3 regions of the Pseudoalteromonas sp. BSi20495 genome follow, and region 3 is predicted to be linked to each of the others. Evidence: predicted binding sites of a transcription regulator. Region 3 holds the regulator's gene; each other region holds the start of a gene.
What was found. The regulator LexA, encoded in region 3, represses DNA repair genes until DNA is damaged. The targets are predictions, from matches to a motif close to TACTGTATNNNNATACAGTA.

Region 1 (8,028 bases), on a different contig from region 3:
GAGGGTATAATTGCTTAGCAAATAAAATATGCATTGTGGCATTAAAGTAACTCGGCGCCATTGTTACTGTTCTTAATGGTTTAAAATACTCAGCACCAAAGCCAATTTCTTCTTTAAGCTCTCTGTTAGCAGCTTGCTCTGGCGTTTCGCCCGGATCGATTAAGCCTTTAGGAAAACCTAACTGGTAATCGTTTGTGCCCGCACAGTATTCACGTACAAGTAGTAATTCGTTGTCTGCACTTAACGGAACAATCATCACTGCTCCCCGGCCACCGCCGCGAATTCGCTCATATTGGCGCTCTTCGTTATTAGAGAATTTAAGTTCTAAAGATTCCACAGTAAATAGTCGACTTTTAGCGACAACATTATTACTAAGAATTTGTGGTGGTGTTGGGTGCTTTTTCTGTGTCATTGGCGTTAATTTGCTATCATGGCAGTTAGTTCAATAATAAACCTTATAAGTTGAAATTCCTATGTTAAATTGGTCAAAAATCGATACCGTTTTGCTTGATATGGACGGAACATTACTCGATTTACATTACGACAGTCATTTTTGGCTTAACGTAATTCCACAACAACATGCATTAGCAAGAGGCATTAGCTTAGACGCAGCCAAAGCAGATATTTTAAAACGCTATCAAGCCGTAAGCGGTCAAATACAGTGGTATTGCTTAGATTACTGGGAACAACAATTAAGCTTGCCTATTATGGAACTTAAGCGCGAATCAAAGCATTTAATTAAAATGCGAGAAGACGTACCTCACTTTTTAACAGAGCTTAAAAAAGCAGGTAAAGAGTTAATTTTACTTACTAACGCCCATCCAGAAAGTGTCATGCTCAAATTTGAAGAAACTGCGATAGATAACTACCTAGATGGTGTAGTGTCTACTCATGAATATGGAGTAAGCAAAGAGCAGCAAAGTTTGTGGCATAAAGTGCAAGACGACTTAGGTTTTAATAAAAGCCGTACACTGTTTGTTGACGACAGTATCCCCGTTTTAAATGCCGCACGAGAATACGGCATTGAGCATTTACTTGCAGTTGCTAACCCTGATAGCAAACAACCACATAACGAAATAGTCGATTACCTAAGCGTTACCGACTACCGCAAGATTATTTAACCTTTCGCTGGCTTTGTACTAAAGTCAGCTGCCTTTGCCTCTTTATGCCCACTGTATATTCCATTGTATGAACTTGTAACATCTAAGTCAGTTTGCATAAAGCGTATATGGCAAAAATTCACTCTAGAATATATACGGATATTATTACAAGATTCATTTTTTATCTCAAAGGTTATAGATGACGGGTTACTGTGACCAAATGTAGGTGCAACATAATTAGCGCTGAAGTTAATGCTCAAACCCACTCTAGCGTAGCAGGATAGTTGACTTAGCTCTCCGCACAAAGAATTTGGTAAACTCAAAGACTCAACAGAAGCTCCCAATATAAAATCACCTGGTTTTAATACATACCCTTCAATTGGAATTTGTATAGCTTTAAAAAAAGATTTCGTATCTGTAGATTTAGTATCAATTTCTCTATCGTGCTGTTCCATTAATAGTATGTGGTCACTTAGCCTCAGTAAATAGCTCGCAGGTCTGAATGAGCTTTCTTTAAAACCCTCAATAACAAGCTTACCTTCAATTAGGTGTCTTTTTATGCTTTCGGAACTTAATACCATTTAATGCACCCTTGTTACTAATTCTGAGTTACTGCCAGGAAAAGAGCTCGTATTGATTTCTTTAATAATTTCGGGAGGGATAATATAAATTTCGTTAGTATTAGATTTGAGTATTGAACATGCCTGATAATCGAGCACATAATGTTTGGCTTGCTCTTCATACAAAGTAAGAGATTTAAGCTCTATATCATCTAATGACCAGCGGTTAATGATCGTTGGCTTATCGAAACCAACATGATATTGAGGGGCGCCTTTTTTTACATATAACAGAAGGTCTGCTTTAGTTAAAAAAGCAGCTTCTGCAGCAAGAGAATCACTGCTAATACAACCTGAATCAGGCTTAATGAAAAAGCAACTTGCATCAGTTGTAGATAAGTATTTTTCTACTTCATTGACAGGTACTTCATTTGGATAGATATTTACTGAAAATGAGTTTAAATATGATATTGCGATACCATTTAATATCGAAATTATGCCTTTCCCAACTTCATCTGCATAACTATCCATAGCTAGGTTTTTAACTAAATCAGTGAAAAGAAAAGCCCCTATGCCACCGCAAACGAATATGAACTTTGTTGATGGGTTGTTTGCAATAATCACTGGCAAATCTTTGAATACATCAGGAGTGATATGCATATTTCTATACCCCCACCATGGCACATCAATTTCGGTGTCAACCTCAGAAATAGCACCGCCGCCAGTTAACCTTATAACTACAGTTTTCATTTCAGCCAACCCATGGCATTAAAAATCTTACAAGCACCATCTGTTAATTTATCTCTAATGCCTTGAAGTTCATCTAAAGGAACCCACTTTATACTTTTAACTTCAGTTCCAAATTTTAAATCCTTTTCATCAATGATTTCATAGGAACCGAATACATGCCAATCATGTAGCTCACCACCGTGTCCACACTTATCTGTTAAATCATCAATATGAAAAATATATTTTAGGTTACTTGTATTCAAACCTATCTCTTCTTTAACCTCCCTTGTAACAGCTTCGGTGAGTGTATTATCTTGATGCTCAACATGCCCTGCAACAAGGCTGTACTTTCCCTGGTAAAACTTTTTAGTTTTTTCAATTAAAAGGATTTTATTATCATTTGTAAAAATTGCGGCAACTGTTATATGTTTAATTTTATTATCTATTTTTAGTTCCCTAATACCAGTCCCGTTTGATTGCTCTAAGCTTTTTCCCGTATAAAGCTCTTCATTAATAGGGTTACTCAAATTACTTATAGCCTTATAAGCAGCTCCTATTCTGTTTTGTAAAAACTTTAGCCTAGTACGAGTTTCCTGATCACCACTAGAAGCATAAATATCAGTTGCATAATGAGGTAACTCATCTGGTTTTATGCCCCTTGAAAGTAACCATTCGGCTAACTCTAATAATGCCTGCTTTTCGACCTGTTCTATTGGCTGCTTTAATAATTCAATACATTGAACTTCATTACTATCTTTAAAGTTTTTAACAGCATCACTAAGGGTATTTATTACTTCTGAATCGGTGCTCGCAATACAAAAGCGGTATAAATTATTAGCAAACTTTAATGGGCCTGGTTGTAATTCAACAAATTTGTTTTCTATAAGGCGAATTTTGCACCCAGGGTAGCTTTTTTTATATAAATAAACCGACGTTTTACAATAACTCTCTTGGTTATCTTTAATGTCTTTAAAAGAACGCAACACTCTAAATACACGACGGATAATATCCATTTCTACGTGTGCTTTTTTATTACTAACCTTTACAAATTGAGATGGTAAAGCACCAACGGGGACTTCGTACTCTTTCATTAATTCCAAAATTGCTGAGTCTGATTTAACATTTGGACTGCAAATGTAGAAATCTATATCAACTTTAGTGGTACTTGTTTGATAAGCTTTTAAATCTTTTAATATATCGTGTGATAATTGTGAAGTAGTTGAAAAAATTGATATTTTCATTTCGCCCCCCTCGCCACATAGCTCCCTAACCTTATCAGTGAAGAAGTTATTACCAGTATTTTCATTACTTAAATCGCTATCTACAGTTAATTGTTCTTCAAACTTGGCAAGTAATTTATCTAAATCAGCTGGCTTAATAATTTGCGACAGGGACTCTTTGAGCATTAACCTCTTATAAAACGACTCTTTTAAAGCTTTAGTAAAAATCTCTTTAAAATCTTCTGATGAAAGCTGGCTACAATTTATGCACTCATAGTCATTATTAACAAGTAAAATAAAGATAGCAGCTTCAAAATTGGTAAAACGAGTAAAGTGTGTGTTTTTTAATGGTTTGTTAGCTAATAGACTTTCTAAGGGGTGGTTTTTAGCTAACCATGTTGTAAAGTCGCTGAGGGAACGACTATTTTTTGCCTTCTGTCGAATAACTTTACTTTTGAGAGCTTTATAAAACCTTAATTTAAATTCGAACCATGTGCCTGGGAGACCATTTTTGTAAATATATCCACATACCCCTCCTACAATAACCAAGTATATAATGTTAGCTATTAAACTATCTTTTACTGAATCACCAACAGAGTATAAAACGGGAATAAACAGTATCCCGCCAGCAATCACAGCTTGAAAAAAATTATTCAATTCCTTTTCCTTCAATTTTAAGCGTGCAAGACTTGCACGCTTTTCTACTCTATTTCACACCAGTGTGACCAAAACCACCTGCTCCACGCTCTGTTGCTTCAAACTCATCTACAAGTACGAAATCAGCTTTAATTACTGGAATAAACATCAATTGAGCAATTCTATCACCAGAGTTTATTGCGAATTCATCACTCCCCCTATTCCAAACTGAAATGAACAACTCTCCTTGGTAATCCGAGTCGATTAATCCAACTAAATTACCCAGTACAATCCCATGTTTATGACCTAAACCTGAGCGAGGTAAAATAGTAGCAGCCATTCCTGTATCCTGCATATTTAAAGCAATACCAGTAGGAATTAATTTTGTCTCACCCGGTAAAACTTGTAATGTATCATCAATACAAGCTCTAAGGTCTATAGCAGCAGAGCCATCTGTAGCATACTCTGGCATAAGAATTTCAGTACCGACTTTAGGATTTACAATTTTTAATTCAACTTTTTTCATTTTAAACTTTCTACTCTAAATAAATTTATGAAAATAATATAGATAATATAACTTAACGACCAGACGTAAACTCATGCCATGAATCAATTAAATCAATGAAATCTTCAAAGCCACAACCACTACTTAAACCATTTTCTTCAAGCGCTAAATCGTCATCTTGATACGCTATTAGGTCTTCACTGTCTTGATGAAGCGCATGGGCTTCAAACAGTGCTTCGTCTTTGGTTAATATTAAATCTATTTCTTGGCCTTTTAGCGTTAGCGGCTCATAGCTTGAACTCACCGATGCAATAAGCGCTTGCACCATAGCTACTTTGTCTTTGCCTATTTCTTCGTTTAGCCAGCGACCAATAATAGCGTGTTCACTGCTTATTTTAATACGTAGCCCACTAATAGGGTCGCGAATAAATTGATATTCCATAGGGTTTGCCTGTAAATCTTTAATTGCGTAATTATATACGTAAACGCCCGTAAACCACAGGACATATAAAGTAAAATAGCGCCACATGGGCGCTATTTTACTCAACTTTAAAACCGTTAACTTCGCGATCTATAACGCGCTGCGTCAATAATCGACCATAAGTAAATAATAGGCACAAGTACAAAACCTACAAGCACATAAATTAGTGCGTAACTTATTATAATAGCGAGTGCAAAAAATATAGCCGCTAAAATACGCCCTTGCACTAACTGCCCTAAGCCAGGAAAAAATATATTACATAATGCTGCGATTACGTTACCGCCAGAACCTTGATCTGCCATACTAACCTCTGTATTTATTTGATTTTATAATTATTTACTTACACACTCTATGCCAATTTATTAAAGCTTACAAATCAAATAGTTAAATTAGCCTAGATTTAGAGAGTTAGTAAATTTTGCTAACTTTAGGTCAAATTAGCAATTTTTATTGTGCGTTTACGCTTTTTTGTTTGTTCAAAAAATTATCAAGTTACTCGTTTTTAAGGCTATTTTATAAATAGCTGTTTATAAAAACAGTATTTTATTTAGCCTAACAAAAACACCTGTTATACTGCCCACAATATTGATTAAAAAGGCGTAACGATGGACGTTTCACAATTACTCGATGGCTTAAATGACAAACAACGCGATGCCGTTGCAGCCCCACTACAAAACATGCTGGTGTTAGCAGGTGCTGGGTCTGGTAAAACACGAGTGTTAGTTCATCGTATTGCGTGGCTTATGCAAGTTGAGCAAGCATCTGCTTACAGTATTTTTGCCGTAACCTTTACTAATAAAGCGGCTAAAGAAATGCGCAGCCGCGTTGAAGAAACACTAAAAGCCCCTGTAGGTGGTATGTGGATTGGTACGTTCCATGGTTTGTCGCATCGTATTTTACGTGCTCATCACCGTGAAGCTAACTTACCAGAAGCCTTTCAAATTTTAGACTCTGACGATCAACTTCGGATGATCAAGCGCTTATTAAAATCGATGAATATCGATGATAAAAAATGGCCTGCTAAACAATTTGGCTGGTACATTAGCGCCAAAAAAGATGAAGCACTTCGCCCTAAAGATATTCAAGCATACGATATTAATGAGCAAATGATGCTGCGTGTTTACGCCGCCTATCAAGAAGCCTGTGATAGAGCTGGTTTAGTTGATTTTGCCGAAATATTACTACGCAGCTACGAAGTGTTAAAAAATAACCCTACGTTACTACGTCATTACCAGCAACGCTTTGCACATATGCTCGTAGACGAGTTCCAAGATACAAATACCATTCAATATGCTTGGTTAAAGTTACTTGCAGGCGATACAAGCAGTATCATGATTGTAGGCGACGATGACCAAAGTATTTACGGTTGGCGCGGTGCTAAAATCGAAAATATTAAACGATTTTTAACTGACTTTAGCGCAGAAACCATTCGTCTTGAACAAAACTACCGTTCAACTGCAACTATTTTGAAAGCGTCTAATGCATTAATTCAAAATAACTCAGAGCGTATGGGTAAAAGCTTATGGACCGACGGTAACGATGGCGAGCCAATTTCTATTTATGCAGCATTTAATGAATTAGACGAAGCACGCTTTGTAAGTAGCAAACTACGAAGCTGGTTAAATGCAGGTAATGCCCTACAAGATGCAGCAATTTTATACCGTAGTAACGCGCAATCTCGTGTACTCGAGGAAGCCATGCTACAAGAAGGCTTAAAATACCGTATTTATGGTGGTATGCGATTCTTCGAACGACAAGAAATTAAAGATGCGTTGTCGTACTTACGCCTAGTAGGTAATCGTCAGGACGATGCCGCGTTTGAGCGTGTAATTAATACGCCAGCACGCGGTATTGGCGACAAAACATTGAGCCATATACGCGACTGTGCTCGAGCAGAGTCGTTACCGCTTTGGTATGCCGCAAAAGCAATTGTAGAACAACAGCATTTATCTGGCCGTGCTTCTGGCGCAGTAAGTAAGTTTGTAGAACTCGTTGAACAAATAGAAGATAAAATTAGCGATTTAACTTTGCATGAGCAAGCCAAGTACACAATTCAAACCTCAGGCTTGATGGCAATGTACCAAGCCGAAAAAGGTGAAAAAGGCCGTGCTCGCGTAGAAAACTTAGAAGAGCTAATTAGTGCGTGTGATCAGTATGAGCTACCTGAAGACGAAGAATACAGCTCACCACTACAAGGCTTTTTAGCCCATACATCACTTGAGTCAGGTGAAGGACAAGCAGAAGAGCACGAAGACGCCGTACAAATGATGACGCTTCACTCAGCAAAAGGCTTAGAGTTTCCGTTAGTGTTTATGGTGGGCGTAGAAGAAGGCATGTTCCCTTCTCAGCAAAGCAACGAAGAGTCTGGCCGCTTAGAAGAAGAGCGCCGCCTTTGTTATGTAGGCATGACACGAGCAATGGATAAGTTATATATTAGCCATGCTGAGAGTCGCCGTTTATACGGGCAAGAAAAATACCATAGCCCATCACGCTTTTTACGCGAAATCCCTGAAGACTGCGTAGAAGAAATCCGTATTAAAACACAGGTTTCTCGCCCACCTGCCGCTGGGCGTTTTAGCGCATCAGTTAGCCATGCCGCATTTGAAGACAGTGGCTTTAACTTAGGACAACGCGTACTGCATGCTAAGTTTGGTATTGGTACCGTACTTAATTACGAAGGCAGTGGCGCGCAATCTCGCGTACAAGTAAACTTTGACGACCTTGGCAGTAAATGGTTAGTAACGGCCTATGCACGATTACAAGCGGTATAAAGCACACCTAAATGAGTTAGAGCAACAAT
Region 2 (8,028 bases), on a different contig from region 3:
AAGCGAGCTTTTTGCTCTCGGTCACTGAGCTAAATAACGAAGCTAACTGGCAACCCTTACCTTTTCAACGATTTGGGAAAACGGTTATTTTGCAAGGTTTTAAAACGCCGCATGGTTTACTTTGGGGTGCGACTGCAAGCATTATAAAAAACTTTACAAAACAACTCGCCTTACCAGTTTAAATCTTCGTTATTAGTAGTTACACAATCACAATTCCACGTTATCATGCTCGACCGTTCAAAGAGCAGCTTCGTGCTGATAAAACAAAGTAGAGACACACACATTATGATCAGTGCATTTGATATGTTTAGCATTGGTATTGGCCCTTCGTCATCACACACCGTTGGCCCAATGCGCGCATCACGCTTATTTGTTAATGACCTACAAGAACAACAATTATTAGCAAATGTTACCGATATTAAAGTAGAGCTTTATGGCTCTTTGGGTCAAACAGGTGTTGGCCATGGTTCGGGTAAAGCCGTAATTCTTGGTTTAGCCGGTTACGACCCTGAAACTATAGATGCCGATTTAGTCGACGACATTTTAGCGACCATCGAACAAGATCAGGTTATTTATTTAAACAAAACACACAAAGCTAAGTTTCCAAAACAAGGCGCTATTGTTTTTCATCGTCGCAAAACGCTGCCTAAGCACTCTAATGCAATGGAAATTATCGCCTCAAACAACGGCGAAAAAGTTTACAGCAAAGTATATTACTCTATTGGCGGTGGCTTTATTGTTACTGACGAAGAGTTTGAAAACGAAAAACAAGCAGCCCTCGATATTAGAGAAGAAAACCCAGCCCCATTCCCATTTGGTAGCGCAAAAGAGTTACTAGAAATGTGTAAAGAGTCAGGGCTTAGTGTTTCAAGCTTGATGATGAAGAACGAAAAAACACTGCGCACTGAAGATGAAATAAAAGACACGCTGTTTCATATCTGGAAAGTAATGATGGCCTGTATTGACCGTGGTATGCGTACAGAAGGTATTTTACCTGGCGGCTTAAAAGTAAAGCGCCGTGCGCCTAGCTTATACTTAAAACTAAATATAGAAGTCAGTAACGACCCACTTCGTGCAATGGACTGGGTTGATTTATTTGCCCTTGCCGTAAACGAAGAAAATGCGGCAGGTGGCCGTGTAGTTACCGCACCAACTAATGGTGCTGCGGGTATTTTACCAGCTGTACTTATGTACTATCACACATTTGTGAAAGAAGTAGACCGCGATATAGCCACACGTTATTTATTAACGGCTGCTGCTATTGGTATTTTATATAAAAAGAATGCCTCTATATCGGGTGCCGAAGTAGGTTGCCAAGGTGAAGTTGGCGTTGCGTGCTCTATGGCAGCAGGCGCATTAACAGAAATTGTTGGTGGCAATGTTGTGCAAGTAGAAAACGCAGCAGAAATTGGTATGGAACATAATTTAGGCCTCACGTGCGACCCTGTTGGTGGCTTAGTACAAGTGCCGTGTATTGAACGCAATGCAATGGGCGCGATTAAAGCAATTAATGCCTCACGTTTAGCTATTCGTGGCAGTGGAGAGCAAAAGGTATCACTTGATAAAGTGATTAAAACCATGCTTGAAACCGGCAATGATATGAAAACCAAATACAAAGAAACCGCTCGCGGTGGATTGGCTGTTAATATTATTGAATGTTAAAAATAACTAAAAAAGGCCATACAAATTTGTATGGCCTTTTTTATCTAGCTGTATAAATTTAAGACAAAAATGCAAATTTAATAATAAACAGTGCCGTTAAAATCCATACGCTAATTGTGACTTCGTCTTGCTTACCACACAACACTTTTACTACCGTATAAGATATAAAACCAAGTGCTATACCATGAGCAATTGAAAACGTTAATGGCGTCATCAGTAAAACGACTGTAACGGGAATGGCATCGGTCATATCATCCCAATTAACAAACTTCAGATTTTGTAGCATTAAAACTGCAACATATAAAATGGCTCCAGCGGTTGCGTAAGCTGGTACCATTTGCGCAAGTGGTGCAAAAAACATCATAAGTAAAAAGCAAATACCTACCACAACTGCTGTTAAACCAGTACGCCCACCTACAGATACACCTGCAACAGACTCTATATAAGATGTTGTAGTAGAAGTCCCCAACATAGCGCCTGCAATTGTTGCTGTACTGTCAGCACTTAGCGCTCTTCCTAACCGAGGCATATTTCCTTTTTCATCAGCAAGCCCTGCTTTTTGAGTAACTGCAACTAAAGTACCCGAGGTATCAAATAAATCCACAAACAAAAATGCGAAAATAACGCTCAACATAGATAATTCAAGTGCAGCACCAAAGTCAAGCTGCATAAAAGTAGGTAAAATAGAAGGAGGCGTAGCAACAATTCCATGGTATTCAACAAGCCCTAAAGCCAGTGCGATACCGGTCACTAATAAAATACTAATTAACACACCACTTTTAAAGTTACGATATAAAAGCGCAGCAATAATAAAAAAGCTGAAAATAGCTAATAATGGGCCAGCTGAAGTTATATCACCTAATTGTACTAACGTTGCAGGGCTGGCAACGATGATCCCCGCATTTTTAAGAGCAATTAAAGCTAAAAATGCGCCAATACCCGTTGCAATGGCCCGCTTTAAAACCAAAGGAATGGCATTAATAATCCACTCACGAACTTTAAACAGGCTTAGAAGTAAAAATATACACCCAGACATAAAAACAGCACCTAATGCCGCCTGCCATGTGTAACCCATCCCTAATACAACACCATATGTAAAAAATGCATTTAACCCCATTCCAGGCGCTAATGCTAAAGGATAATTAGCCCACAACCCCATAATAAAACAACCAATAGCAGCTGCAATACAAGTTGCTACAAAAGCAGCTCCCTGATCCATTCCAGCCTCTGCTAACATGGCAGGGTTAACAAATACAATGTAAACCATTGTGATAAATGTAGTAATACCCGCAATGCATTCACGGCGGACTGATGAGCCATTCTCACTAATTTTAAATAAAGCTTCGAGCATAATAGACTTATGGTTGTAAAAAGTGGCAATATTTTAACATAAAAATCATCTTTTACAGGACATTTTACCTTGCGATATACTAAACTATTGACTTAGTTACATAACGAATGAGTGAGCATGATAAAAACAACACCGACAGGCCAAGATTTAGAGCAGCAGTTAGACAATATACTGTCCTTTGTCACGCAACCTAGCGACACTAACTCAACGCCAACTAACGAAAATAGTCAGCAAAATACACTGAACAAAGCACTGTATTATTTAAAAAACAATCAAAATGCACTTGCTGCGAAGTGGATGCGTTTAGCTGCGATGTCTGGAGAACTTCGAGCACAATTTTACTTAGGACTATTTTTTGTAAAAGGCCAAGGTGTTCCGCAAAGTGTATTTCATGCTGTTGCATGGCTAAGCTTATCAAGTAGTCAAGGTCACGAGCCAGCAACTACTGCATTAACTGACTTGCGTAAACACATTGAAACTAAACGCTTTAAAGATGCCCAATGCTACGCTGCAAGTTTATATGAACAAATTCACCAATTGCAGTTTTCTCACCTAATACCAAATAACGCTAACGAAGAGTAAATTACACATACGAAACTATGCTGTAATTTACACATGAAATCATTATTTAAAGCTGCCATATCAACCTTCAACAGGTGTATACAGTATTCAACACAATAATGCACAGTTGGAAACAACAACATAAAGGTAAATTTAAATCATTAAATATTAATAACTTAAAAAAATGACAATTTAAAAAAAGTCTAAATCTTAAATTATCGTACAAAAAAATAGCAAAAAACACTTGCACACAAACACTGTATAAACTACTGTATGTAAATACTGTATAAAAACCCAGTGAGTGAGGCGATATGTTACAACCAATTACCGTACGAACAGTTAAAAGCTACCAACAAGACAATAAAAGCGATTGTGTTAATTTAATTGAAATTGAAGATGAAATTTCGGCAACATTTGAGCTATTAAAAGTATTACATCAATACAATAGCTTAAATGCTTGGACATTATTAATCGCACCCGATCACGTCCCTAGTAAAGCGCTACTTGATTCGTGCTCTATCGATACGAGTAAATTACTCGTTATTAGACAAAAACACTTAGTGAATCTAGAGTACGTATTAAATTCGGCTTTACACAACGGTAATTTTGCAGCTGTAATTACTTGGACTGATATAGTTAATAACCAGCTATTAACTAGCTTATCTCTGGATATGAGTAAAACAAATACAAAGTTATATTGCTTCACGAAAAACAAACAAACCACAGAGATATTACTAGCTCAATAATCTTGTTAAACTAACATTTTAGCTTTACACCAAAATTATGACCTCACTGAATAAAACATTATGTCTTTGTGGCAGCCAACAAAATTATGTTGACTGCTGCGAACCTTTTCATTTGGCAGTACAGCATCCTCAAACACCAGAGCTACTTATGCGCTCTCGTTATAGTGCTTATGCACTCAAAAATGCTAAGTATATTTATCAAACATATACAACAGATAAACAGCCCGAAAACCCCGTTAAAGAAATTAAAGAATTTGCAGATGGTTGCCGCTTTATAAAACTGACAATTATAGACTCAGGGCACGATGATAGTCAGGGTTTTGTAGAATTTAAAGCGCACTACTTTTATGATAATTTATACTGTGAATTGCACGAACAATCAAAATTCATTAAAGAAAAAAATCAGTGGAAATATTCTGACGGCGTTATATTACCTGTTGCAGATATAAAAATTGGCAGGAACGATGATTGCCCATGTGGCAGTACTAAAAAGTATAAAAAGTGCCATAGCCTATAAACCTCAACTTACCCAGGCATCAGGTATTTTGAAATACACTAATTAGTTAAATGGTATGTACTCTAGTTTTGTACATATTATTTAACTTAATGTGGCGCATACGCACGAAAAGTTATTTATTTCCAAAAAACTCAGCGTCTCTAAATAAAATTTTATACCAATCTGCTTATGTATGGGGTCTATTTAACGTTAAGAAAATTACGCTAGAACTAGGCAAAAGTTTTTGTATCTAGTTGTTCTAAATAAAAAATTTTAACGACGTTATAGTGCAATTTAATTCGTTAAATTGATCAAATATTTATGCAGGTTGGTATTATAGGGTTATGAGATAATTTATATTGTTCAAATACTTATACCAACTCTTTTAATTAAGTGATCTATTTTTAGATAACAGAATCGTGTCGATAACAAGACAAAAAATCGTTATTTAATTGTCCTATATCAGAAATTTTTAACGCCGTTAGCGTCAGATTTAATCCCTCAAACTGATTAAGCATGATTGCGGATTGGTTGGTTAGTATTATTCAGATTGATATTAAAACCCACATAACAAAAATGGACCACTTGGGTCCATCTCTACTTTACGAGTACTTAAAATTTAAGAGTTACTCGTCGTCATCTAAATCAGCTTGTTGACGCTGTGCCGGCTTTGCTAAAATCTCTACGTAGAAAGACTTTAAATCTTGCTTTTCGATGTCGCTGATATGATTGCTAATCTCTGCAACGTGCACTACTTGAGCATCTTCAGCTGTATTACCAAACTTACAGTCAAATGCCCAGTAATCAGCATCTTCAGGTAGCGTTTTATTACGTTCTCTTTTCAAATATTTTTTCACTTCGTGCTTTGCAGCATCGACCATACGAGGGTATTTGATTTTCTCGTGATTCAGCGTGAATGTTTTCTTCATTACGTTCCTAATTACCTTGGTTTAATGATAACGGCATTTCATGTCATACCATTTGACATCATTATAGCAATTGCATTAAATTTTTGGATGGTTTTTTTAAACTAAATCAATTTTTAGGCAATTAACATTATAAATAGCTACAAAGCCTCTCTTTTTAGCCATCATTATTATAAAAATGACCATTTAAAGCTTGTTTTACTGTGCCTGACATAAGCTGATTTGAAATCGTAGATAGATAAATTATTTTGTAGGTCAATATTATGCTGTAGCTAAGTGAAGCGGTTGATGTAATGATTCATCATTAAGACCATCATAGAATGAAGCTACGTCCATTTGCGGATGCGATAGCTGAGTCTCTTTGTTCTTAATACGTCTGCGCACAGCTAGCTCACAATTATCAAGCACATTGAGTGGAATATGAGCTAAATCATTTCTTATTGAAAGTGGTTCAGGGTTTAAGCAGTGTCGTAACTTAATATCGCTCATACCTGCATGCTCTCCCACATTTGATAATAAAGCGGCGTTGTGTTGCCCAATCAACATATTAAATTCATCCGGTGCTAAAGGCTGCTTCGGACCCGAACCAAATTGCTTACGAAGTGTCTCTTCTTCAACAATAGGGTTTTCAATATCTGTTTTTGGAAAATGGAACTGACTAAAATCAAGCGCATCGTGGGATAACATTGCCAATAAAAGAGAAAACTCTCCTCGACGTTGTTCGTGTACACTTTTATTCAACCGTGTACTTAGTTGACTCTCTGTGATTAACAAACCGTCGATTTGCATAGACTTTAGCCGATTATTGTAGGTAATAGATATTTATCGGCTTTATTTCATTTTTCTTTAGCTTTTTTCTTTACTTAAATATAAGTTTTGCTATTATCAGCGCCGTTGCACTGGAGGGGTTCCCGAGCGGCCAAAGGGATCAGACTGTAAATCTGACGGCTCAGCCTTCGCTGGTTCGAATCCAGCTCCCTCCACCACTTTTTCTTACCGACTAAGTTAAGTGGGGTACCAAGTGTAACAAAATTAGTGTGGAGGGGTTCCCGAGCGGCCAAAGGGATCAGACTGTAAATCTGACGGCTCAGCCTTCGCTGGTTCGAATCCAGCTCCCTCCACCACTTTTCTTCTAAAATACCTTATATTTTAAACTTCAATATTTTTTAAAATTCCCACTGTAAACTTTGTCCATTATTCTTTAACCAATCTGATGCTGTCTTATGATCCGGATAAAACTTAGCTACACGTTGCCAAAATACACGACTGTGGTCTAAGTGACGTAAATGCGCCAACTCGTGGACTATGACGTAGTCTATAATTGATTTTTTGGCTCCAATCAAGAGTAAGTTAAACGTAAGCTCACGTTTACTATTACAACTCCCCCATTTACGTTTATAGATACGTATTCGTAAATCATTCGGTAAAGGTTCCTCCATTAGTTTACAAAAGTGGGCAAGACGCATATCAATATATAATCCTAATTTTTCAGTTAAATACGCCTCAAGTAATGTTTTATACTTCAATTTTTTATGGCTCACTCGAGAAGAACACAATACGCTTAATGTATTCTCATGCTCTATAACTTGAGAATGCAAAGCGTGTTCAAACGTTATGTCTATAAGATTTGAGAAAATTAGAATTTTATGTGTTTCGAGTGGATATTGCTTTGAGTCTGCAATATTAATCTGTTTATCAAGTTGGCTATTTACCCAATCTCGTTTCTCAACCAACCATAAATCCAACTGTTTTTTAGGAACATAATGAGGCGCATAAACGGTTATTGACCGTTGGTGCACTTTAATAGCAACAGTCTTACGTCGGGCACTTCGCTTTAATTGATACTCAAACAACAGTTCTACCACATTTAACCAACACGAAATTTCTAATATTTTATACCAATAGGCTTAAGTATGGGATCTAATTAATAATAAAAAACTGGTCTATAACTAAGTGAAAACTTTATATCTAACTGCTTCAAACGATAATAGAAGACCAAGCCCTGCTGACCTTACAATATTAAAGTTCATTTTATCTAAGAGCGATTTAATCGCTGCGTGAGGTGTGTCACCTAGTGGGGTCGGTAACTTTTCATGCGTTACCTTACTGACTTACATCCATGTGAAAACAAGTAAAAACCTAGCAAAGCTTCTGCGTCCTGATCACGATTTTCACCTATATTTGTGCAGCGACAAAACGTAAATTAACTTTAGGTTGAATCCTAAAACAGCGCATGTCTGGCACTTATGTTAACTGTACAAGCACAAATAATTGCTAAAAAATACA
Region 3 (8,028 bases):
TCGGTAATAATTTTCCATGGTAGTTTTTTATTGTCGGGACTTCCCATTACAGCCATATCAACCTTGCCTTGGTTTTTACCAAGTGCCACATATAAATTATTAAGTGCATTGAGTTGTTCGCTGCATGGGGTGTTACATTCGTTTGAATAATTAAGTGCGATAGTCCATTGCTTGGGATTATTTTGCGGCCAATTTTTAAGTTTTATTTCTTGGCTTAAAAACTCGCCATTATTAGTAATTGCAGTAGGCAACCAATCAAACTTTAATGCGCCATATGCCAAAATTAATGGGATAGCGCAGCAGCCCACAAACAACACAAGGGGATTATTTTTCATTATGTGTCCTTTTTTTACTCGCAAAAATAGCCACAGCAGCACATGCAACAGCAATTAAAAACCATTGCACAGCGTAGGCATTATGCTTTTGAGGGCTCATAACAACTGCCTCATAATGAGGTGTTGCAATCTCATCACCATTACCTTGTCTGTAAGCCATAAAATTAATTAATGATTGCTGGCTTTGAGTGCTCAGCATATTCAAGTCGATAGATTGGATTCTTGTAGGTAAGTCATTATTTGTAGTTTTATCTTCAAGCGTAAAGCTACTTAAGTTATTTTCTTTTATTTGCGCTTTAAGAATAAAAACACCTGTAGGCAGAGTAACCTTTGGCAGTGTATCTCTAGATATAGGCGCTTTTACCCATCCTAAATTAACTAAAATCACTTTTTCTTCGCTGTCTGGCTTTAGTAAAGCAAGTAAGTCGTACCCTACTTGCCCGTTATAAACTTGATTATCTAAAAGCCAATATTGGTTTTGCACAAATCGCCCTTTTAACTCAACCAATACACCAGTTTTGTTCCAGCTATCAGGCAGGTTAAGTAATTGAGACCAGCTCATCACACCTCGAGTCTGTTGCTTAGCAATAGCGGTTAGTTGTTGCTGCTTTTGCTCACCTCGCTCCAACTGCCAAAACCCTAATCGCACACACACAAGTACAACAACCACAACCATACAAAGTGTGATTAGTGAGCTAAGCTTTTGTTTGTGCCATAAAACTAACTGCATAAAGGGTCAACTCAGTGATTATTAAAATTATTATCGTACTGTTGTTAATATTTATACTTTTTAACTTATTTAGAGCATTGTTTATTATGGTGTCAGGGAAAACTGAGGGACGACCTATGTCTCACTTTTTAGGTCGTCGCGTATTGTTTTCGGTCGTTGTTTTAGTTGTTGTTATTGCAGCGCTTAAACTTGGTTTTATTAAAGCAAATAATTCGCCAATAAACGCTACAGCACATATACAAATACAAACAAACACAGCCACACCACATCTACAAAGTGCCAATACCAAGCAGCTGCTTGAAAAGCAAAGTGCTTATCTTTAGTAAAGTGCCCTTTTAATATCCGTAAAAATATTACAAATAAAAGTACGGTTCCTAGCGTTACATGCATGCCATGAAAACCAGTCAATAAAAAGAACGTATTACCGTAAATGCCCGCATCTAGCGTTAGGTTAAGGTCATTATATGCATGCATGTACTCCTCAACTTGCAGCCCTAAAAAGCAAACGCCCAATAAAATAGTAGCGCCTAAAAAAACCTTAAGTGGAGTGCGTTTATTGTTTTCCATCGCTACGTGGGCAAAATGTAAAGTAACTGAGGAAGTAAGCAGTATTAAGGTATTTATAAGTGGTAAGCCTTGCCAGCCCATAGCTTGAGTAGTTTCGCCAGCAGGTGTTGAAACTAGCGGCCAAACGGCTTCAAAAGTAGGCCATAATACCTCGTTAGTCATTGCATTATTGCCTGCGCCTCCAAGCCAAGGTACCGACAATACCCGTGCATAAAAAAGCGCACCAAAAAAGGCCATAAAAAACATAACTTCAGAAAAAATAAACCAGCTCATACCTTGTCTAAAAGAGCGATCCATTTGTGCTGAGTACAAACCTTGGTCCGACTCACTAATTACATTTTTAAACCAGCTAAACAACATATACACAAGTACAGCAATACCGGCATAAAGCAGATAAACCCCGCTACCACCTTCTTTACCTACACTCATAACTGTTAAGCCTGCCCCTACTGCAATAAAAAACAATGCAACAGCACCTACAATAGGCCACGGGCTTTGCTCAGGTACATAATAATGCTCATATTCTTGATTCATTTTATTTACTCCTAGTTTCACACTAGTTTAAAAAGCTAGTTATTACTTGCCACCAGCTGTTCACTAATATCAAATACGGTATAAGATAAAGTTAATTCTTCAATATCGCTTGGCAGTGCGGTATCAACATAAAAAAGCAATTTAAATTCAAGTTCTTCCCCTGCTTTTAGAGGTTGCTGATCAAAGCAAAAACAGGCTATTTTATGTAAATACTTTGCCGCTTTACCTGGTGAGACTGATGGTACAGCCTGCATTACTTTATCTAGGTTGCTGTTATTTTTAGCACTAAACATTACCTCACGCATTGCACCTGGTTTTACCACTACACTGTATTCTTTTGATTTAACTTCAAACGGTGCACCACTTTGTGTGTGAGTAGTAAAGCTAACGCCGACTTCTCGGTTTTGTACTATTTGTGTACTTTGCTCTGCTTGCTCAAGCGAAGGCTTTCCATTAAGCCCTGTTACATCACAAAACACGTCATACAAAGGTACTAAAGCAAAGGCAAAGGCAAACATGCCTATGCAAATAAGTACCAAACGTTTGAGTAGCGGTGTGTGTGTCATTACTTAATAACCGGCGGCGTAGAAAAAGTATGATATGGCGCTGGAGAGTCAACTTCCCACTCAAGCCCTTCTGCCCCTTCCCATACTTTTGCAGGCACTTTATCACCGCCACGCGCGCATTTAATTACCACAGCTACAAACAACAATTGCGATAAACCAAAGGCAAACCCACCAATACTTATGATTGCATTAAAGTCGGCAAATTGAAGAGCGTAATCGGGAATCCGACGCGGCATACCGGCAAGCCCTACAAAATGCATAGGAAAAAACAGTACGTTCACGCTCACCAGCGATAGCCAAAAATGCCATTTAGCCAATGTGATATTAAACATATTGCCTGTCCACTTGGGTAGCCAGTAATAGGCCCCCGCCATTATCGAAAATACAGCCCCTGTTACTAATACATAATGAAAGTGCGCCACTACAAAATAAGTATCGTGATATTGAAAGTCAGCAGGTGTAATTGCCAGCATCAATCCCGAAAAACCACCTAAGGTAAACAGCACAATAAACGCAATACTAAAAAGCATTGGCACTTCAAAAGTTATTGAGCCTTTCCACATTGTGGCAACCCAATTAAATACTTTTACTCCTGTAGGTACCGATATAAGCATGGTCGCGTACATAAAAAACAACTCGCCAGCGACCGGCATCCCAGTAGTAAACATATGATGAGCCCATACAATAAAGCTCAATAGTGCTATGGAGGATGTGGCGTATACCATTGAGGCATAGCCAAAAAGTTTTTTACGAGAAAAGGTAGGTACTATTGTAGATATAATGCCAAAGGCAGGAAGAATCATTATGTACACTTCAGGGTGACCAAAAAACCAAAAAATGTGCTGAAACATCACCGGGTCGCCACCGCCTGCAGCATCAAAAAAGCTGGTCGCAAAGTACTTATCGGTAAGTACCATAGTGACAGCCCCTGCAAGCACTGGCATTACCGCAATTAATAAAAAGGCAGTAATTAACCACGTCCATACAAATAAGGGCAACTTCATCCATGTCATGCCGGGGGCACGTAAGTTCACTATGGTTACAATCACATTGATTGCGCCCATTATTGAGCTAATCCCCATAATATGTACGGCAAATACAAACAATGCAGTATTATCATTACTGTATGTTGTGGACAATGGTGCATAAAAAGTCCAGCCAAATGCAGGGCCCCCACCAGGCATAAATAACGATGCCAATAGGATTAAAAACGCAAACGGTAAAATCCAAAAGCTCCAGTTATTCATTCTTGGCAATGCCATATCTGGCGCGCCAATCATGAGTGGTATCATCCAGTTAGCAAGGCCTGTAAAGGCGGGCATAACCGCACCAAACACCATAATTAAACCATGCACTGTGGTCATTTGATTAAAAAAGTGAGGGTCGACCAACTGTAAGCCTGGTTGAAATAGTTCAGCTCTGATCACCATAGCCATTGCGCCACCAATTAAGAACATGGTCAGCGAAAAAATTAAATATAAACTACCTATATCTTTATGATTAGTTGTGTAAAGCCAGCGTTTAAAACCTTTAGCTGGGTGATGAGCATGATGAGCTTCATTGGCGTTAGGTTGTTCTACTATGCTACTCATTAGTTCGCCTCCACTTTGGCATCAAGTGCTGTCTGTATTTGACTCGGTTGAATAACATCACCCGTATCATTACCCCACGCATTACGTTTATAAGTAATAACCGCAGCTAATTGCTTTATAGATAACTGCTTGGCAAAAGCTTGCATTGCCGTACCGGGTCGTCCATGGATAACTACATCAATGTGATCTTTTATATCGCCAAGCACTATCGGGCTGCCTTTAAGTGCAGGAAATACACCCGGTAACCCCATGCCCGTAGGCTGATGGCACGCTGCACAATTAGCCATATATACTTGTTCGCCTAAAGTCATTAACTCTTCTTTTGGGAGGGTTTTATCAAGTAATGCGGCATCTGCTAATGCTGCTTTCTGCTTCGCCTGCTTTGCATCTGCAAGCCATGTTTTAAAATCAGCCTCAGATTTAGCGACCACCACAACAGGCATAAAGCCATGGTCTTTACCACACAACTCAGCACATTGTCCTCGGTAAGTACCTTCTTCGTTTATGTTCGTCCATGTTTCGTTTATAAAGCCGGGGTTCGCATCTTTTTTAACTGCAAAATCAGGTACCCACCAAGAGTGAATAACATCGTCAGAAGTCATTAAAAATCGTACTTTTTGATTTATTGGCAGTACAAGAGGCTTATCAACCTCAAGTAAGTAGTTAGGATTTTTATCTGCAAGATTCGCGATTTCATCTTGCGGGGTAGATAAAATAGAGTAGAACTCTACATCTTCGCCCATATATTCATAATGCCATTTCCATTGCGAACCCGTAATTTTAATAGTGAGATCAGCTTTGCTGGCATCTTCCATTGCAATTAGGGTTTTAGTGGCTGGTACTGCCATAGCAATTAAAATAACAAACGGAATTGCAGTCCAAAGTATTTCTACTTTAGTGCTTTCGTGAAATTGGGCAGGTACAGCCCCTTTAGATTTACGGTGATGAATAAGTGCCCAAAACATAATTGCGAACACTATCACCCCAATCACACAACATATTATAAATATGGTCATGTGCAGCTGATATACATTATTGCTTATATCGGTTACGCCTTTGCGCATATTGTATTGGCTATTAGCCAAAACTGGGTGCGTAAAAACACATAATATAAGCCACAAGGTAGAGGTCAGTTTACCCATGTGACGGCTCCTTTGATGCTATTGCGAATGCAAAGCGAAGAGGCATACGGCTTAAACGCCAATTCGTTATTTTTATTTTTTTAGCCAATCTCATTTAATATTGATTGGTTTTGCTGCGCCAACAACGAGTTTGTGTATATTGTGTGTTCTCAAAACTAAAAAGCTGTGAGTTATTATTAGCTCAGCACATTAATAATTAGCTAAAAAACGAACAACAAGCAAGTTTCAGTATAAAAAACAATCAGGTGATATTGAGTAATTAATAAAAAGTCAGTAATCAACTAGTCAACAGAAAGTTCAAAATATGAGCAAAACAAAGGGGTTTAACGCATTCGGAGGGGGAAAATATAAGTGCAAAAAAATTTACAGCTAAAATAATTAGTTGGCTGTTTACGTCCTATTTTTAGTGCTAATGTTAAAACAAAAATGCGTGCTAAAAAGCACGCATTCATAAAAATAAATTAAAAACTACATCCAATCAGCGTTACGAATAACTCCAACGGCTAAACCTTCTATATTAAAAGATTCATTTTCTAGATCAACTTCAATTGGCGAAAAGTCGTCATTCTCAGCATGCAATAATACTTTTCGGCCTGCTTTTTCAAACCGCTTTACGGTAACATCATCATCAACACGAGCAACTACAACTTGTCCATTTTCTGCAACTTGAGTTTTATGCACAGCTAACAAATCACCATCCATAATACCTATATCTTTCATACTCATACCGTTAACGCGCAATAAAAAATCAGCAGCAGGTTTAAACATTAATGGATCAATTTTACAATGACTCTCAACGTGCTCTTGCGCCAAAATAGGCTCTCCCGCTGCGACTCGCCCGATAAGAGGTAAACCTAACTGTTCAGGCTCTTCTTCCTCAACAAGTTGAATACCTCGGCTTGCACCTGGTTTCATCTTAATAGCACCTTTTTTAGCAAGCGCTTTTAAGTGCTCTTCAGCAGCATTGGCACTTTTAAAGCCTAATGTTTGTGCAATTTCAGCACGTGTAGGAGGCATACCAGTGTCTTTAATAAAAACTTTAACTAATTCGAGAATTTGAGCTTGGCGCTTCGTTAATGGTCGCATACAACTGGTTTTCCATACAGTACATTTAACTGTGAGTATATACAGTTAAATAAAAATCGCAAATTTAAATTAAGCCTTAAAATAGCTAAAGTAATTTCACTTGTGTACATTTCAAAGATATAACTAAAGCTAAGTTTATAAATGATTAAAAATGCAAAGGAGATATTATGAGTATTTGGTACCAGCCCATCACTTTAGAGTTGTGCAAGCAGTTAGAGAAAGGCGTTAATGGCCACGGTACACTAATGAAAACCATGGGAATTGAAATTACCGAAATTGGTGATGATTACCTCGTAGCAACTATGCCTGCCATACCAGCGCATCATAATCCAATGGGCATGGTGCATGGAGGAGCCAACGTAGTGCTTGCCGAAACAGTAGCAAGTTATGCAGCTAACTTCGTAGTCGACTTCACTCAGTTTTATTGTGTCGGACAAGAAATTAGCGCCAGTCACTTAAAAGCATCTCGTAATGGTACTTTAACAGCCACCGCAAAAGCGTTTCATATTGGTAAGCGTAGTTCAGTCTGGGAAATAAAAATTACTAATAGTCGAAACGAGCTTTGCTGCGTATCAAGAATGACCGCAGCCGTAGTAGAGCGAAGATAATTACTTACTGTTACTTTTCGATTGGGTAAATTGTAATTTCCATACCCGCACCAATAGCAGATATACGTAATAATGTATCTGCATCTAAAGCTTGGTTAAAACACTTAGGCGATGTGCCTGATTCAAAACCAATATCAAATGTTCTACGTGAACAACTTAGCCATTGCTTTAACGCATTACGCGAACACGATTCAATAAGCTCACAGATATGGTTAATTGCTTTGTCAGGCGTGTTTACTACACCTGTTGCTTCAATGCGGGCTAATTGACGGTATTCGTCTTTGTCATAATGTAAAATCGTCGCGACTTTTTTCAAGTCTGCCACTAGCAAACTAATATCTTGCTTTGATTCAAGCTCAAGATCTACATTTAAAAATTGAATTTCCGACATTGTTTAGTATTTATCCTCTAATGATTACACCGCAAACTTTAACGCAGTTTTACTTTTATACCAAATCAACTATGTAATATAAGCTGTTTTATATGGTAAATAGATAGTTTTACGCATTCATAGTCCATTATTTAATATTTATCATTTTTAAGTACAAACAATACTTTTTTATAAACTCCATGGCCTGTTGACCTTTGAGGATTAAAATTAAGTGAATTATTGTTTAAAAAAGTATAAAAAATAACCTTGACTTTCATATGCCACCGGTGGCATTTTAAGTGTGCGGGTTAAATACACTGCTTAAAGAGGTGTATTTAAATAAAGCCAAACACACCTCACTCATATTTACGCTTACTTATAACACAAAAAATAAGTGTAAAATCTGAACTGAGTGGCATTACCTAAATTCAGCAGGAACACACAATGAAAACGTCAAAAAGATTCACTCTCAGGCCACTTAATTACATTATTAGTGCA

Region 1: a site for LexA is predicted at 5,750-5,769, ahead of uvrD (DNA helicase II). Genes of this name have one in related genera too.
Region 2: a site for LexA is predicted at 3,842-3,861, ahead of P20495_RS12335 (SulA-like leucine-rich domain-containing protein). Genes of this name have one in related genera too.

The regions. Positions count from the first base shown of each region.
Region 1 is NZ_BADY01000185.1:1,624-9,651, forward strand. It holds gene nudE (ADP compounds hydrolase NudE) at 1-412, opposite strand, end outside; gene yrfG (GMP/IMP nucleotidase) at 474-1,121, shown strand; gene P20495_RS00575 (hypothetical protein) at 1,118-1,681, opposite strand; gene P20495_RS00570 (hypothetical protein) at 1,682-2,407, opposite strand; gene P20495_RS00565 (NUDIX hydrolase) at 2,404-4,263, opposite strand; gene dut (dUTP diphosphatase) at 4,313-4,768, opposite strand; gene P20495_RS00555 (YacL family protein) at 4,821-5,189, opposite strand; gene P20495_RS00550 (hypothetical protein) at 5,306-5,530, opposite strand; gene uvrD (DNA helicase II) at 5,834-7,999, shown strand; gene P20495_RS00540 (GNAT family N-acetyltransferase) at 7,977-8,028, shown strand, end outside.
Region 2 is NZ_BADY01000055.1:21,485-29,512, reverse strand. It holds gene P20495_RS12315 (CoA pyrophosphatase) at 1-182, shown strand, start outside; gene P20495_RS12320 (L-serine ammonia-lyase) at 286-1,662, shown strand; gene P20495_RS12325 (NCS2 family permease) at 1,721-3,013, opposite strand; gene P20495_RS12330 (tetratricopeptide repeat protein) at 3,131-3,595, shown strand; gene P20495_RS12335 (SulA-like leucine-rich domain-containing protein) at 3,886-4,320, shown strand; gene P20495_RS12340 (YchJ family protein) at 4,358-4,837, shown strand; gene P20495_RS12345 (DUF6172 family protein) at 5,443-5,745, opposite strand; gene P20495_RS12350 (VC2046/SO_2500 family protein) at 6,004-6,531, opposite strand; tRNA gene P20495_RS12355 (tRNA-Tyr) at 6,644-6,728, shown strand; tRNA gene P20495_RS12360 (tRNA-Tyr) at 6,782-6,866, shown strand; gene P20495_RS12365 (M48 family metallopeptidase) at 6,909-7,607, opposite strand.
Region 3 is NZ_BADY01000158.1:33,824-41,851, reverse strand. It holds gene P20495_RS02870 (hypothetical protein) at 1-335, opposite strand, end outside; gene P20495_RS02875 (SURF1 family protein) at 325-1,065, opposite strand; gene P20495_RS22735 (DUF2909 family protein) at 1,080-1,388, shown strand; gene P20495_RS02880 (cytochrome c oxidase subunit 3) at 1,291-2,166, opposite strand; gene P20495_RS02885 (cytochrome c oxidase assembly protein) at 2,202-2,732, opposite strand; gene ctaD (cytochrome c oxidase subunit I) at 2,732-4,324, opposite strand; gene coxB (cytochrome c oxidase subunit II) at 4,324-5,466, opposite strand; gene lexA (transcriptional repressor LexA) at 5,935-6,552, opposite strand; gene P20495_RS02905 (PaaI family thioesterase) at 6,720-7,160, shown strand; gene P20495_RS02910 (hypothetical protein) at 7,171-7,551, opposite strand; gene P20495_RS02915 (TonB-dependent receptor) at 7,975-8,028, shown strand, end outside.